DNA from 2 places in the Paenibacillus woosongensis genome. Region 1 is predicted to be linked to the other one. Evidence: predicted binding sites of a transcription regulator. Region 1 holds the regulator's gene; the other holds the start of a gene.
The links. The regulator NrdR, encoded in region 1, represses ribonucleotide reductase genes. The targets are predictions, from matches to a motif close to AACACNATATATNGTGTT.
Positions count from the first base shown of each region.

Region 2: the regulator NrdR is predicted to act here: its motif matches at 3,871-3,888, upstream of QNH46_RS09880 (adenosylcobalamin-dependent ribonucleoside-diphosphate reductase).

Region 1 covers NZ_CP126084.1:2,004,557-2,010,786, reverse strand. Annotated here, with positions in the region: partial or broken gene QNH46_RS24580 (acetyl-CoA acetyltransferase) at 152-235, shown strand; gene pstB (phosphate ABC transporter ATP-binding protein PstB) at 517-1,275, opposite strand; gene pstA (phosphate ABC transporter permease PstA) at 1,288-2,175, opposite strand; gene pstC (phosphate ABC transporter permease subunit PstC) at 2,172-3,074, opposite strand; gene QNH46_RS08980 (phosphate ABC transporter substrate-binding protein PstS family protein) at 3,150-4,088, opposite strand; gene QNH46_RS08975 (hypothetical protein) at 4,266-4,466, opposite strand; gene nrdR (transcriptional regulator NrdR) at 4,506-4,982, opposite strand; gene QNH46_RS08965 (alpha/beta-type small acid-soluble spore protein) at 5,136-5,357, shown strand; gene QNH46_RS08960 (lytic transglycosylase domain-containing protein) at 5,442-6,005, opposite strand; gene coaE (dephospho-CoA kinase) at 6,002-6,230, opposite strand, start outside.
Region 2 covers NZ_CP126084.1:2,183,435-2,189,664, reverse strand. Annotated here, with positions in the region: gene ytxJ (bacillithiol system redox-active protein YtxJ) at 63-401, shown strand; gene QNH46_RS09885 (hypothetical protein) at 566-877, shown strand; gene QNH46_RS09880 (adenosylcobalamin-dependent ribonucleoside-diphosphate reductase) at 947-3,628, opposite strand; gene QNH46_RS09875 (hypothetical protein) at 3,954-4,220, opposite strand; gene QNH46_RS09870 (DEAD/DEAH box helicase) at 4,311-6,074, shown strand; gene QNH46_RS09865 (YqhG family protein) at 6,081-6,230, shown strand, end outside.

The DNA.
Region 1 (6,230 bases):
CTACTCCCAGCAGGGGTATCCGGAACAATATTGGAATTATGGCCAACAACCAGGCTATCCAGGTCCTCCTGTCCCAACCCCTTATGGTTCACCTGGATATCCGCCCCCAACTCCTTACGGATCTGGAGAATACGGCTATACTCCATACAGCCGCGGATTGTTCGGCGCCTCCTACTTCAACAATGTCATACTCCCTTTAGTTCTGTATGAACTGCTTGTGATCAGCCTGCTGTAGCCGCAAAGCGCCGAAAGTAATGAACCAGAAAGAACCGGGCAGAAATGAGACGGCCTGTCCGGTTCTCGCTCATAAGGAAATGTCCGTTATTTAGTCTATCCTACAAATAGATGAATATTAGACCTTATATCTATTGTACTCGAACAACTCCGGATCCGCCAATTTATGTTAATGAACACCGGACAGGAAAGGAAATTGAACATGCATCATTTGCTTCAAAAAAGACAGGCCGGGATACTTTACCCGCCTGCCTTTTTACGTTTTATTTGTTTTCTCGGTCATTATCCGAATCTTCCGGAAATGTAGTCGTCTGTTCTCTTTTCCTTCGGATTCGTGAAAATTTTATCCGTATCATCAAACTCGACGACTTCCCCCATAAGGAAAAATGCCGTCTTCTCCGAGACCCGTGCCGCTTGGTGCATGTTATGGGTTACGATAATAATGCAATATTCCTGCTTCAAATCGGCGATCAGCTCTTCGATCTTGGAGCTGGATACCGGGTCAAGCGCGGAGGCCGGCTCATCCATCAGAATGATGCTCGGGCTGACCGCAATCGATCTGGCGATGCACAGCCGCTGCTGCTGCCCGCCGGACAACGAAAGGGCAGAACGGTGCAGCCTGTCCTTCGTCTCGTCCCAAAGAGCAGCTTTTGTCAAAGATTCCTCGACGATCTGATCCAGCTTCTTCTTATCCTTGATCCCGTGATAGCGTGGACCAAAAGCAATATTCTCGTAGATCGATTTATGGAACGGGTTTGGTTTTTGCCAGACCATCCCAATTTTTTGGCGCAGCAGCACTACGTCGGTTTTGGGATCATTGATATTCTCGTCGCCAATCCATATTTCCCCGGTAATTTTCGCACCGCTAATGAGGTCGTTCATCCGGTTCAAACTGCGGAGAAATGTCGATTTACCGCAGCCGGACGGACCGATTAACGCCGTTACTTGTTTAGCTTCAAAGTCTAGAGAGACACTTTTTACCGCTTGCTTCTCCCCATAGTATACGCTCAGATCCTTGACGGACAGTTCGATATTGCTCATAGAGGCTCCTCCCTATTTCGTTGCTGTAAATTTCTTGTGCATGACGCGCCCCAGCCAGCGGGCCAGAAGATTGAACACCAGCACGGTTAATATGAGTACGGCTGAGGCTCCAGCAGCAATTTCTGGAGCATCCGGAGCCAATCCTTCCGAATTGATCTTCCAGATATGAACGGCCAGTGTCTCGGCAGGGCGGAACGGGTTTAAGGGAGACATCGGGCTGAACGGATTCCAATCCGTGAAGTCAAGTCTCGGACTGCTCATCCCCGCGGTAAACAATAGGGCAGCCGCTTCGCCAAACACGCGGCCCGCAGCGAGAATCGTCCCCGTCAAAATAATCGGCATCGCGATCGGCAGCATAATTGAACGAATCGTCTTCCATTTTGACAGACCTAGAGCCAGACTTGCCTCCTTCTGTGCTACCGGAACACTTCTCATGCCCTGCTCCGTAATCCGCACCATTAGCGGAAGGTTGAACACGGTCAATGCGAGGGCGCCGGAGAACAGAGAGAAGCCGAAGCCGAAGACGTTAACGATAACCAGCAAGCCGAACAAACCAACCACAATGGAAGGAAAGGAGGACAGCACCTCAACGATCAAGCGTATAAAATCCGTCACTTTTCCCGGCTTGGCGTACTCGCTCATATAGATTCCTGCACCAAGTCCCAGCGGAACTGTGATCAGCAGGGTCAGGACGAGCAGAAACAGGGAATTGAACAGCTGCGGCCCAATCCCGCCGCCTTCCTTAATCGTTTCCGGAGGGGAAGTCAGGAAGTCGAAGCTGATATGTCCAAGTCCTCTGACCAGAATGAAGCCAAGCAGTCCAGCCAAGATCAGGACGATAAAGCCGGCCAAGGTTATAATGACCGCGGTTGCGATTTTATCTGCTGTTTTTGCGCTCATCGATTAGCTCTCCTTTCCAGCCACCGTACTACGAAGACGAAAACAAAGGTCATCATCATCAGGATGAGAGCCAGTGTCCACAGAACATTGTTCTGCATCGTGCCCATAACGGTATTGCCCATGCTCAGTGTAATGACACTTGTCAAAGTCGATGTGGATTCAAACAGCGACCCGGGGATATGCGGAGCATTCCCGATAACCATCTGGACGGCCAACGCTTCCCCAAAGGCCCGCGCCATGCCAAGCACAACGCCTGTCATCAAAGCAGGCAGCGTCGTAGGCAGCACCGTACGGTACAGCGTTTGCCATCTCGTAGCCCCAAGCGCATAAGAGCCTTCCTTCAGGCCTGAAGGAAGTGCGGCCAGCGCATCGGTAGCAATAGAAGTGATCGTCGGGAGAATCATGATCGACAGCACGGTAGCACCGGCCGCAATCCCAAGCCCTTGACCCGGAAAGACGTCGCGATAAAAGGGCACGATGACACTCAGGCCCACAAATCCGTAGACAACGGAGGGAATTCCCGCCAGAAGCTCGATGACGGGCTGCAAATATTTTCTGCCGATTTTCGGCATGATTTCAATCATGAAGAGAGCCGCGCAAATACCTAATGGTGCGGAAATCAGAGCAGCGAGCAGGGATGTGCTGAACGATCCGATAATAAATGGCAAAGCGCCGAAGAACGGGGGCTCCCCATCCGGCTTCCACTGTGTGCTGCCAAATATTTCGGCTACGCTGATTCCGTCCTTAAAAAACGAGCTCAATCCTTTGGTCGCCACGAAATACACCATAGAGAAAATAGTGACGACCAGAAGGACGATACATAGCGATGTAAATATTTTACCTGTCCATTCTTCGATTACGTGTTGTTTTGGTTTTTGTCTTCTGCCGGCATGAGCCATAAGACCTCTCCCTTTACACAGCACAGAGAGAGGCAGAAGAATCCGCCTCTCGTCTTGCCGAAATGATGTCATATATTATTTCGTAATATTGCCGTCAGCGTCGCGTTTCACTTGCATTTTTCCGGCTGGAATGTAGCCAAGCTCAACGACATCGTTATTTTGCACATCATCGGAAACCATATATTCGAGGAATGCTTTCACAACTTCGTTTGCTTCGCCTTTGGTGTACATGTGCTCATACGCCCATACAGGGTAGCTGCCGTTAGCAACATTCTCTTCGTTCGCTTCAACGCCGTCGTATTTCACAACTTTGATGGAATCATCCAGGTAGGACAGAGCCAGGTAGCCGATCGCGCCAGGCGTTTCTTTTACCAGCTTCTTAACGGTACCCGAGGAATCCTCTTGAATGGAGCCTTGAAGATCTTCCGTTTTCGTGCCTAGTGCATATTTCTCAAAAGTCGCGCGCGTACCCGAGCTGGACGGTCTGTTTACGATTTGAATTTTTTGATCCTGTCCGCCAACTTCTTTCCAGTTAGTGATTTTGCCTGTGAAAATGCCTACCAATTGATCCTTCGTCAGGTTATCAACTGTGATCTCAGGGTTAATGACTGCTGCCATAGCTACGACCGCTACTTGATGGTCAACCAGTTCACCAGCTTGAGCTGCATCCAGCTTCTCTTCGGCGAATACGTCGGAGTTGCCGATGTCAGCTTGTCCGCCGGATACTTGAGTCAAGCCCGTGCCGCTGCCGCCGCCTTGCACTTGGATAGAAACCTTCGGATGCTGATCCATGAATTTTTTGGACGCTTGATCCACGAGAGGTTGAAGTGCAGAAGAACCAACAGCAAGGATTGAACCGGACAGCTCGGATGCTGGCGTTTCATTTGCCGGAGTTTCGTTAGCAGCGCCTGGAGCTTCTGCTGAATTATTGGACTTTGCCGCGTTATTTGGTCCGCATGCGGCCAACGTGAAAGTCAATACCAAAGTTAAAATTAACATCAAACTCTTTTTCATTGTTAAGGTTTCCCCCTCATTTGTTTGTATAGTCTGATTATAGAAACCGAATATCAAACCCATGTATGAGTTTTGTAAACTCTGTGTAAAAAAAATAATAAATACCCGCTTCTATCACTTAACGTGAATGAAACGGGTATTTATTATTCCAGTTTCCTTAAATTTTTCTTTCGCTCTTCACAATTTGTTAGCATTTGGGGTGCCGCGAACAACTCTACGCACCGTCCACACCCCTGCGGCTGTGCCGATAACGCCGCAGGCGCTCACGATCGCAACCAGATCATAAGAATGCCAATGAAGCAGAAAGCCAATCCCGCTGCCAAATGTCGTGCCGGCTAGAAACCCTAGCGCCATCCCGGCCTGGCTGTTCCATTTCATGAATGCAAACCTCCAGCGTATCCATAGTATGCCTGCGGATTACACCGAATCCGACGGGCCGCTGCTCTTCGAGAGCAGCCCCTTTAACTCCTTCATGAACATATTGATGTCCTTGAATTGGCGATAGACCGAAGCAAACCTTACGTATGCGACCTCATCTACAGGATACAATTGCTCCATAATAAGCTCTCCGATTTCCCTGCTCTCTACCTCAGCGTTAGCTGTATGACGCAGCGATCTTTCCGCTGCCGACACGATCGATTCCAGCTGTTCCACGGACACCGGCCGTTTCTCACAAGCGCGAATCAAACCCCGGAGCAACTTCTCCCGATTGAATTCCTCTCGGCTGCCGTCCTTTTTGATAACGATCAGCGGCATTTCCTCCACCATCTCAAAGGTAGTGAACCGGCGGCTGCATTTCTCGCACTCCCGCCTGCGACGGATGGAACGATTCTCGTTTGCCGGTCTGGAGTCCAGCACCTTTGTTCCGGAATAGTCACAATATGGACATTTCAACGTGCTTTTACCCCCTTTTTATTAGGAATTTTGATTTAACTAAGATCGCTGTTGTCGGATACATCAACGAATGCCAATAAATAACTAAAATATTCGTAATGAAGTCGTCTATTTCAGCACATAATACTTTTACCACAAGGAGGTGAACATCTCATGGCTCAAAATAATAATTCTTCGAACGACCTGGTGGTTAGACAAGCTTCCGGCGCTCTGGAGCAAATGAAATATGAAGTAGCTCAGGAGCTTGGCATCTCTTTCCCACAAGACGGATATGCCGGTAACCTGACTTCTTACGAAAACGGTTCGATTGGTGGTTTCATCACCAAACGTCTGGTAACAATTGCCGAGCAGCAGCTGGCAGGTCAATTCCAATAATTTGATCAACCAAGCTCAGGAAGCATTGGCGCAGGCCCCAGCCTGTCCAATGCTTCTCCATCATACGGGAATGGGCCCGGTAATTTACAAATGCTCGTAAATGTCAGAGTATTGATCGTAGTAATGAGTAACTCTTTGTACATAATGCCTCGTTTCGCCAAAAGGGATATTTTTGACCGATTCGAGCTTTCCATCCCACCTACCGCTGCGCAACCAATTCCGGACATTCGTCGGCCCCGCGTTATATGCCGCGATCATGGCGATCTCATTACCGTCGAATTGTTCGTGCAGTGATTTCAAATACCAGGTTCCGATCGCGATATTCGTATCGCTCTCTTCCTTCACCTTATCTAAAGATACGTCTGGCAGCTTCGACTGTTCGATAACCCATTTCGCGGTATCCGGCATGATCTGCATGATGCCAAGCGCGCCCTTCTTGGATTCGGACCCTGTCTTGTAATTGCTCTCCACCCGAATGATCGCTGCCACCATCAAAGGATCAAGATTGTATTTCTGAGCATGAACTTTTATTTCTTCTTTGAAATGAATCGGATAAAATAAGGCTAACCATTTGGAGTTAAAAAATAAAATAACAGTAAAACCGAGAAACAACAAAAGCAGCACTCTTTTTTTACGCAGCCATTTCATAGCAAAACCTTGTTCCGCCAAAATTCCGCGATCTGCAACTCCGTCTTGTCCATTCCGAGGCTGTTATCAATCAAAATATCCGCCCTCTCCTTCTTTTTCTCGATATCCATTTGGGCTCGTATTCTCGCCTCTGCCTGCTCTAAGGTCAGTTCGTCTCTCTGCATCAGCCTCTTAAGCTGCAATTCACGTGGCACATAGACCACCATCACTTGTTCAAACATCGTT
Region 2 (6,230 bases), 180 kb from region 1:
TAAAATTCAATCATTCGATGAATACTTATGGTTAACTACAACTAATGAGGAGAGTGTGCTGTATGAACTGGAGAGAAATTACGACACTTGAAGAGTGGAATGAAATGTTGGCTAAATCAACAGAGCGCGGCCAGATTATTCTAAAACATAGTACGACATGTCCTGTAAGCTCCAACGCGCTTCAGGAATATGAACAATATTTGCAGGATGCTCCTAATCCAGATTTGGATTATACGCTAGTGAAAGTAATCGAATCCCGTCCGGTGTCCAACCAAATTGCCGAGGATTTGAATGTCAAACACGAATCGCCGCAAATTATATTTATCAAGGATAAGTCCAAATACTGGACCACCTCCCACTGGTCGGTTACAAAGGCGCATATAACCGCGGTTTTGGACTAATTAGGGATTTGAAAATGAACTAGCAGCCCGGTTGATGCTTCGATCACCGGGCTGTTAAACCACTATCAGCTGCTTGAATTCACTTTTAAAGTCGATGGCGAAGAATTCAAGGGACATTTTCATGGCGATGAGATTATCTGGTTTAACCTTACCCCAAGCAAACGATGGATGAAAGTAGAGTAAAGCGAATTGAATCTGCCATATACTCATTAATAAGACATCATGGAGTCTCGGATGATATTCAGAACTTTGAAAAAATAAAACCTTTATTTGAAGATACCCCTCATGAGCGCAAGCAATTTTCTTTGCAGATGCAGGGAAATGAATACAAAGGGTTTGTTCATAAAGGAGAGGTTCACTGGTTCCATCCTCAGCCTCATCAGAAATTTGAGGACGAAGTTTTAGAGGTATTGGAGTCTAAGATTCATGAGAAAGTGGAACGGAAAGAACAGGATATAGAAATTCAACAGGAATAGAGAATGATCGATCCAAAAAAAACGGTCAGGCGCACAGATTGCTGCCTGACCGTTTATTTTCTTTCTAGCTTACGAACACTTGCTGTACCCGCAGTTCGCGCAGGTTTTGCAGCCTTCCACGTTCAGCAGCGAGGCCGACCCGCAGGACGGGCACAAGTCCCGCGAGGACGCCGGCGCGCCGCCATGATGGCCGTTGCCGGCAGACTGGACACCAGCCGTTATGCTCCCCGCAGAGCCCACACCTGCTTGCTCTTCGTGGTGAGCCACGGTCGCAGCTACCGGAGCCGGATCATGATCGTCATACGGGCCATGCTGCACGTGGATTTCCAGTGCTTTGGCAACGGCATCGGCGATCGACTCAACCCGATTCGGACCAAAGCCGATAGCGCCGGAACCGCCAATGCCTTTCAAATGCTTGATCAGCAGCTCTACCTTCTGTCCATGGTCGCCGTAGCGCAGGAACAGGGAGCATACGCGGCCCAGAGCCTCGGCCATCGCGAACACGTCTGAGCCCGCTTTGCCGACATTGAGGAAGATTTCGCTCGGAATGCCGTTCAAATCGTTAATCGTAATGTACGCCATGCCAAATGGCGTATTGATTTTATACGTTGCCCCATGCAGGACCTGCGGACGCTTCTTGTACTGCTTATCGAACACCGTCTTCTCGCTTGGGTCCACCCCGGCGGACAGCGTTTGATCCAGTCCGTTTAACGCATTTTGCTCCGCGCCCGTTGCCGAACCTTCAGCGCCAGCCGAAGCACCGGCAGCATCGCCGCTTTCCGAAGAGTTTGCATTTGCATTTGCTTCCGCTTTATCGTCTTTCTTCTCCGTCTGCAGAACCTGCACATCGCGGCTGCCGTCACGGTAAATCGTTACGCCCTTGCAGCCGAGATCGAAAGCTAGCTCATACAGGCGTTTCGTCTCTTCTACTGTAAAGTCGGCCGGACAGTTCGCTGTCTTCGAAATTGAGCTGTCTACCCAGCGCTGGATGGCCGCTTGCGTGCGAATATGATCCTCGGCGGACAGATCCATCGCCGTTACGAAATAATCTGGCAGCTTCTCGCCCGGATGAGCATCCATCCATTCCTGCGCAATCGGAACGAACTGCTCGTCAAAGCCCAGCCGGCTCTGACGGTAATATTTGAACGCGAAGTAAGGCTCGATCCCTGTGGACGTACCAACCATTGTACCCGTACTGCCCGTAGGAGCCTGGGTAATGATCGTAACGTTGCGAATGCCTTTCTCGCGAACCGCTTCACCGACCTCAGGATATACCTCGGTCATCACTTTCATGAATCCGCTTTGCAGATATTTGTCGGCCTCGAATGCCGGGAATGAGCCCTTCTCCCCTGCGATATCCGCCGAGGCAAGGTAAGCCTCCTTCGCAATGAAGCCATATAATTTATCAAGAAACTCCAGCGATTCCGGACTGCCGTAACGGACGTTAAGCTTGATCATCAGCTCGGCCAGCCCCATCGTGCCGAGGCCTACGCGGCGCTCATTCTTCTGGTTCTTCTCGTTCTCTTCGAAATGATAAGGTGTTTTATTGATGACATTGTCCAGAAACCGCACCGAATAACGCGTTGTCAGCGCCAGATCGTCCCAAGCGACGTCATGCTTGTCCTCATCATAGAATTTGGACAGATTTATCGCCGACAGATTGCACACTCCCCAAGCAGGCAGCCCTTGCTCCCCGCACGGATTCGTACAAATGATCGGATTGAAATACCAGCTGTTCGACATTTGATTGTAGTATTCCATAAATACGACGCCCGGCTCGGCCGATTTCCAGGCCGATTCAATGATCGTATGCCAGATCTCCCGCGCCTTCACCGTACGGAAGTGATTCACTCTCCGTCCGGCAGCTTTCCATTTGTCCAGGTCGCCGTCCCACACCTCATTGTAATCTTCATAAGTCGTATCCGGGAAGACAAGCTCCCAATCCAGATCTTCCTTCACGGCCTTCATGAAGTCATTGCTGACACAAACCGACAGATTCGCGTTCGTCACTTGGCCCATCGTTTGCTTTACCGTAATGAAATCCAGCAAATCCGGATGCCAGTCGTTAATCATTAGCATCAGCGCACCACGCCGGCTGCCGCCCTGCTCGATTAAACCTGTCGTATAGCTGAACAGTCCGCCCCAAGATACAGCACCGCTGGATGAGCCATTTACGCCTTTGACAACAGCCCTTCTCGGACGCAGCGAGCTCAGGTTGATTCCGACGCCGCCCCCGCGCGCCATAATTTCGGTCATTTCGGACAGCGTCTCCATAATGCCGCCTCGGCTGTCCTTCGGCGATGGAATCACGTAACAGTTGAACAGCGTCAACTCATCGCTGGCTCCGGCGCCAGCAGCAATACGTCCGCCCGGCACCAGCTTCCAATCGTCCAGCACATAACGGAATTTCTCCTCCCATTCCTGCTGCAGCTCCGGCGTAACCTCCACCGAGGCCATGGCGGAAGCCAGGCGATCCCACATTTCTTCCGGTGTTTTCTCGATATTCAGCGTCAGCTTCTCAACATCGGACTGCACGAGCTCGCCGGACCGGGTCTTCACCGTAACCGTCCGCCCCTCTCGCGCTACGACCTCGCCTACTTCTTTCGTAGGGAACTTCGGATCATCCTTCGTCAGTACAAGGACCACGTCGCCGACCTTCGCATGGCTCGGATCAGGATTTTTCCATGCGTACCGATCCAAAAAGATTTTTTCACTAAGTCCCTCCAGACGTTGTTTCTGCTCTGTTTTCAAAGAAAACACCCTCCTCAAAATGATGATTCGCGCCCTAATTCTACATCACCGCAGACTAATTGTTGTTTCTTGTCGCAGTGTTTATCACCGCATCTTTCCTCCTGCTGGACGCAAAAAAATGTCGGTAGCTGCGCAGATGCCACACCTGCACAAATACCGCCGATTCCTGTCTGTTCTCTAACCTTTTTCTTATTTATTCATTACCCTCATCCACATCACATAAACGATCTTTATATGTATAAATCACAATATGTAGTGGGCGAGTACCATTATACTATACAACATCTCGATATTACAGCTTGGCTTCCCTGAAAATTAAGGCAGATTAATGGCGTTTATCCCCCATGATCTCCTCTTTCCTTTGAATCCCTTTATATTTCGTTTCTTCCTTTGAAAAAGAACTGAAAACCATTCCATGCCATACCTGCATCCTCCCGCCAGCCGCTATGGCCTTAGCGTTGCCTATTTCCTGACATATCATCCTTATCTCAAGCCAGACCTGACGCCAGAATTTCAGCCAGCCCGTTCTTTCAAAATCAGAATTGCTCCGGAGCCAGATTGTGACATATTCCGACAGAATGCCAAGATACACAACCTCTCTCGCAGTTATGAATTTCTACTTATTCGTCCATACTACATCTACACAAAATTTAGAAGATGACAGAAAAGGGAGGTTTACATCATGAATCCGCACCCTCCAAATTCCCTGCATTCTTCCTTGCAGGCCGGTCCCCCCATCGAATTCAACCGCTCCTGGTACGAGGATTTGAACAGCCGCCTGGACAAGGGCGGGCCTTGGGACGACTGGAAGCTGTTTAACCTCGCCATGGAGGCAGAGAATGCCTCCCTCGTATCGAGCTTTGAAGAGATTCTCTGCCTCTCTCACATCCACGGAGTAAAGCCGCTCCCGCATCAGACAGAGACCGCCCGTAAGGTGCTGTTCGAAATGCGCGGCCGGGCGATCTTGGCCGATGAAGTGGGACTTGGCAAGACGATCGAAGCCGGACTGATTCTCAAAGAGTACATGATTCGCGGACTGGTCCGCAAAGCGCTGATCCTCGTTCCGGCCTCTTTGGTGCTGCAATGGGTGCGCGAGCTTAACCAGAAATTCGCCATCCCCGCCATAGCCCAGAAAAAACAGCATTCCTGGGATAACGATATCGTCGTCGCCTCCATGGATACGGCCAAGCGCGATCCGCATAAGGAAATTCTGCTGAACAACGAATACGATATGGTCATCGTCGACGAAGCGCACAAGCTGAAAAATAAAAAAACGACCAACTACCAATTCATGATCCAACTGCGCAAAAAATACTGTCTTCTGCTCACCGCCACGCCGGTTCAGAATGACCTCAGCGAGCTGTTCAATCTGATCAATCTGCTCAAGCCGGGCCAGCTCGGCGGGCAAGGCGATTTTGCCGCCAACTTCGTCGTCGATAAGCGGATCCCCAAAAATGAGGAGAAGCTCAAGGAAGAGCTCTCCAAGGTCATGATCCGCAACCGCCGCAGCGATGGCGACCTAGAGTTCACAAAGCGGATCGTCCGCAACATTCACGTCGAGCTCTCGCCCGAGGAGAAGCAATTATACGATGGCGTTACTTCCTTTGTCAAAGACCAATATCATGCAGCGGGTGGAGACCTGAGCAGCATGCTCTCGCTCGTCACGTTGCAGAGGGAGGTGTGCAGCAGCCGGGACGCCGTGTTCGTTACGCTTGTCAATTTATCGAAGAAGCTTGCCCCCGATTCCCCGCTTCGCGACCGCATCTGGGATTTGGTCGGCATCATCAAGACGATCCAGGCGAATAGCAAGGCTGAGAAGGCGATGGAGCTCATCCGGGAAATGAATGACAAAGTCATCCTGTTTACCGAATACCGGGCGACCCAGGAATATCTGCTGAAATATTTCCGCGAGCGCAACATGACGGCCGTGCCCTACCGGGGCGGCATGAACCGCGGCAAGAAGGACTGGATGATGGACCTGTTCCGCGGCCGGGCCCAGGTCATGATCGCTACCGAAGCCGGCGGCGAGGGAATCAATCTGCAGTTCTGCCACCAGATGATTAATTTTGATTTGCCTTGGAATCCGATGCGGGTCGAGCAGCGGATCGGCAGGGTGCATCGTCTGGGCCAGAAAAACGATGTAAAAATATACAATCTATCGACCAAAGGCACAATTGAAGAGCATATTCTTAACCTGCTGCACGAGAAAATCAATATGTTCGAAATGGTCATCGGCAGTCTTGATGTCATTTTGGAGCGTTTCGAGAAGGAGCATTCCTTGGAGAAGAGCATCTACAAAATTCTGCTGGAATCGCAAAACGACGAGGAAATTGCCAGCCGTGTTGCTTCCCTTGGCAATTCCTTGCATCAAATCAAGGATGAGCTGGGCAAGAACCCTGTGGACGATTCTTCAGGCGCCAATCTTACAGAACTTACGGGAGGCTGATGAACAATGACCATGACCATGGAGCAAATCCAGCAGTATGTGCTGGCTTATCTCGACATTACCGAGTGCCAGATCATGGAGAAATCGCCGCATCACGTAACCGTCAAACTGTCTCTTCAAGCGGACAAGGACTTGACCAACCGTCCTTACTACTGG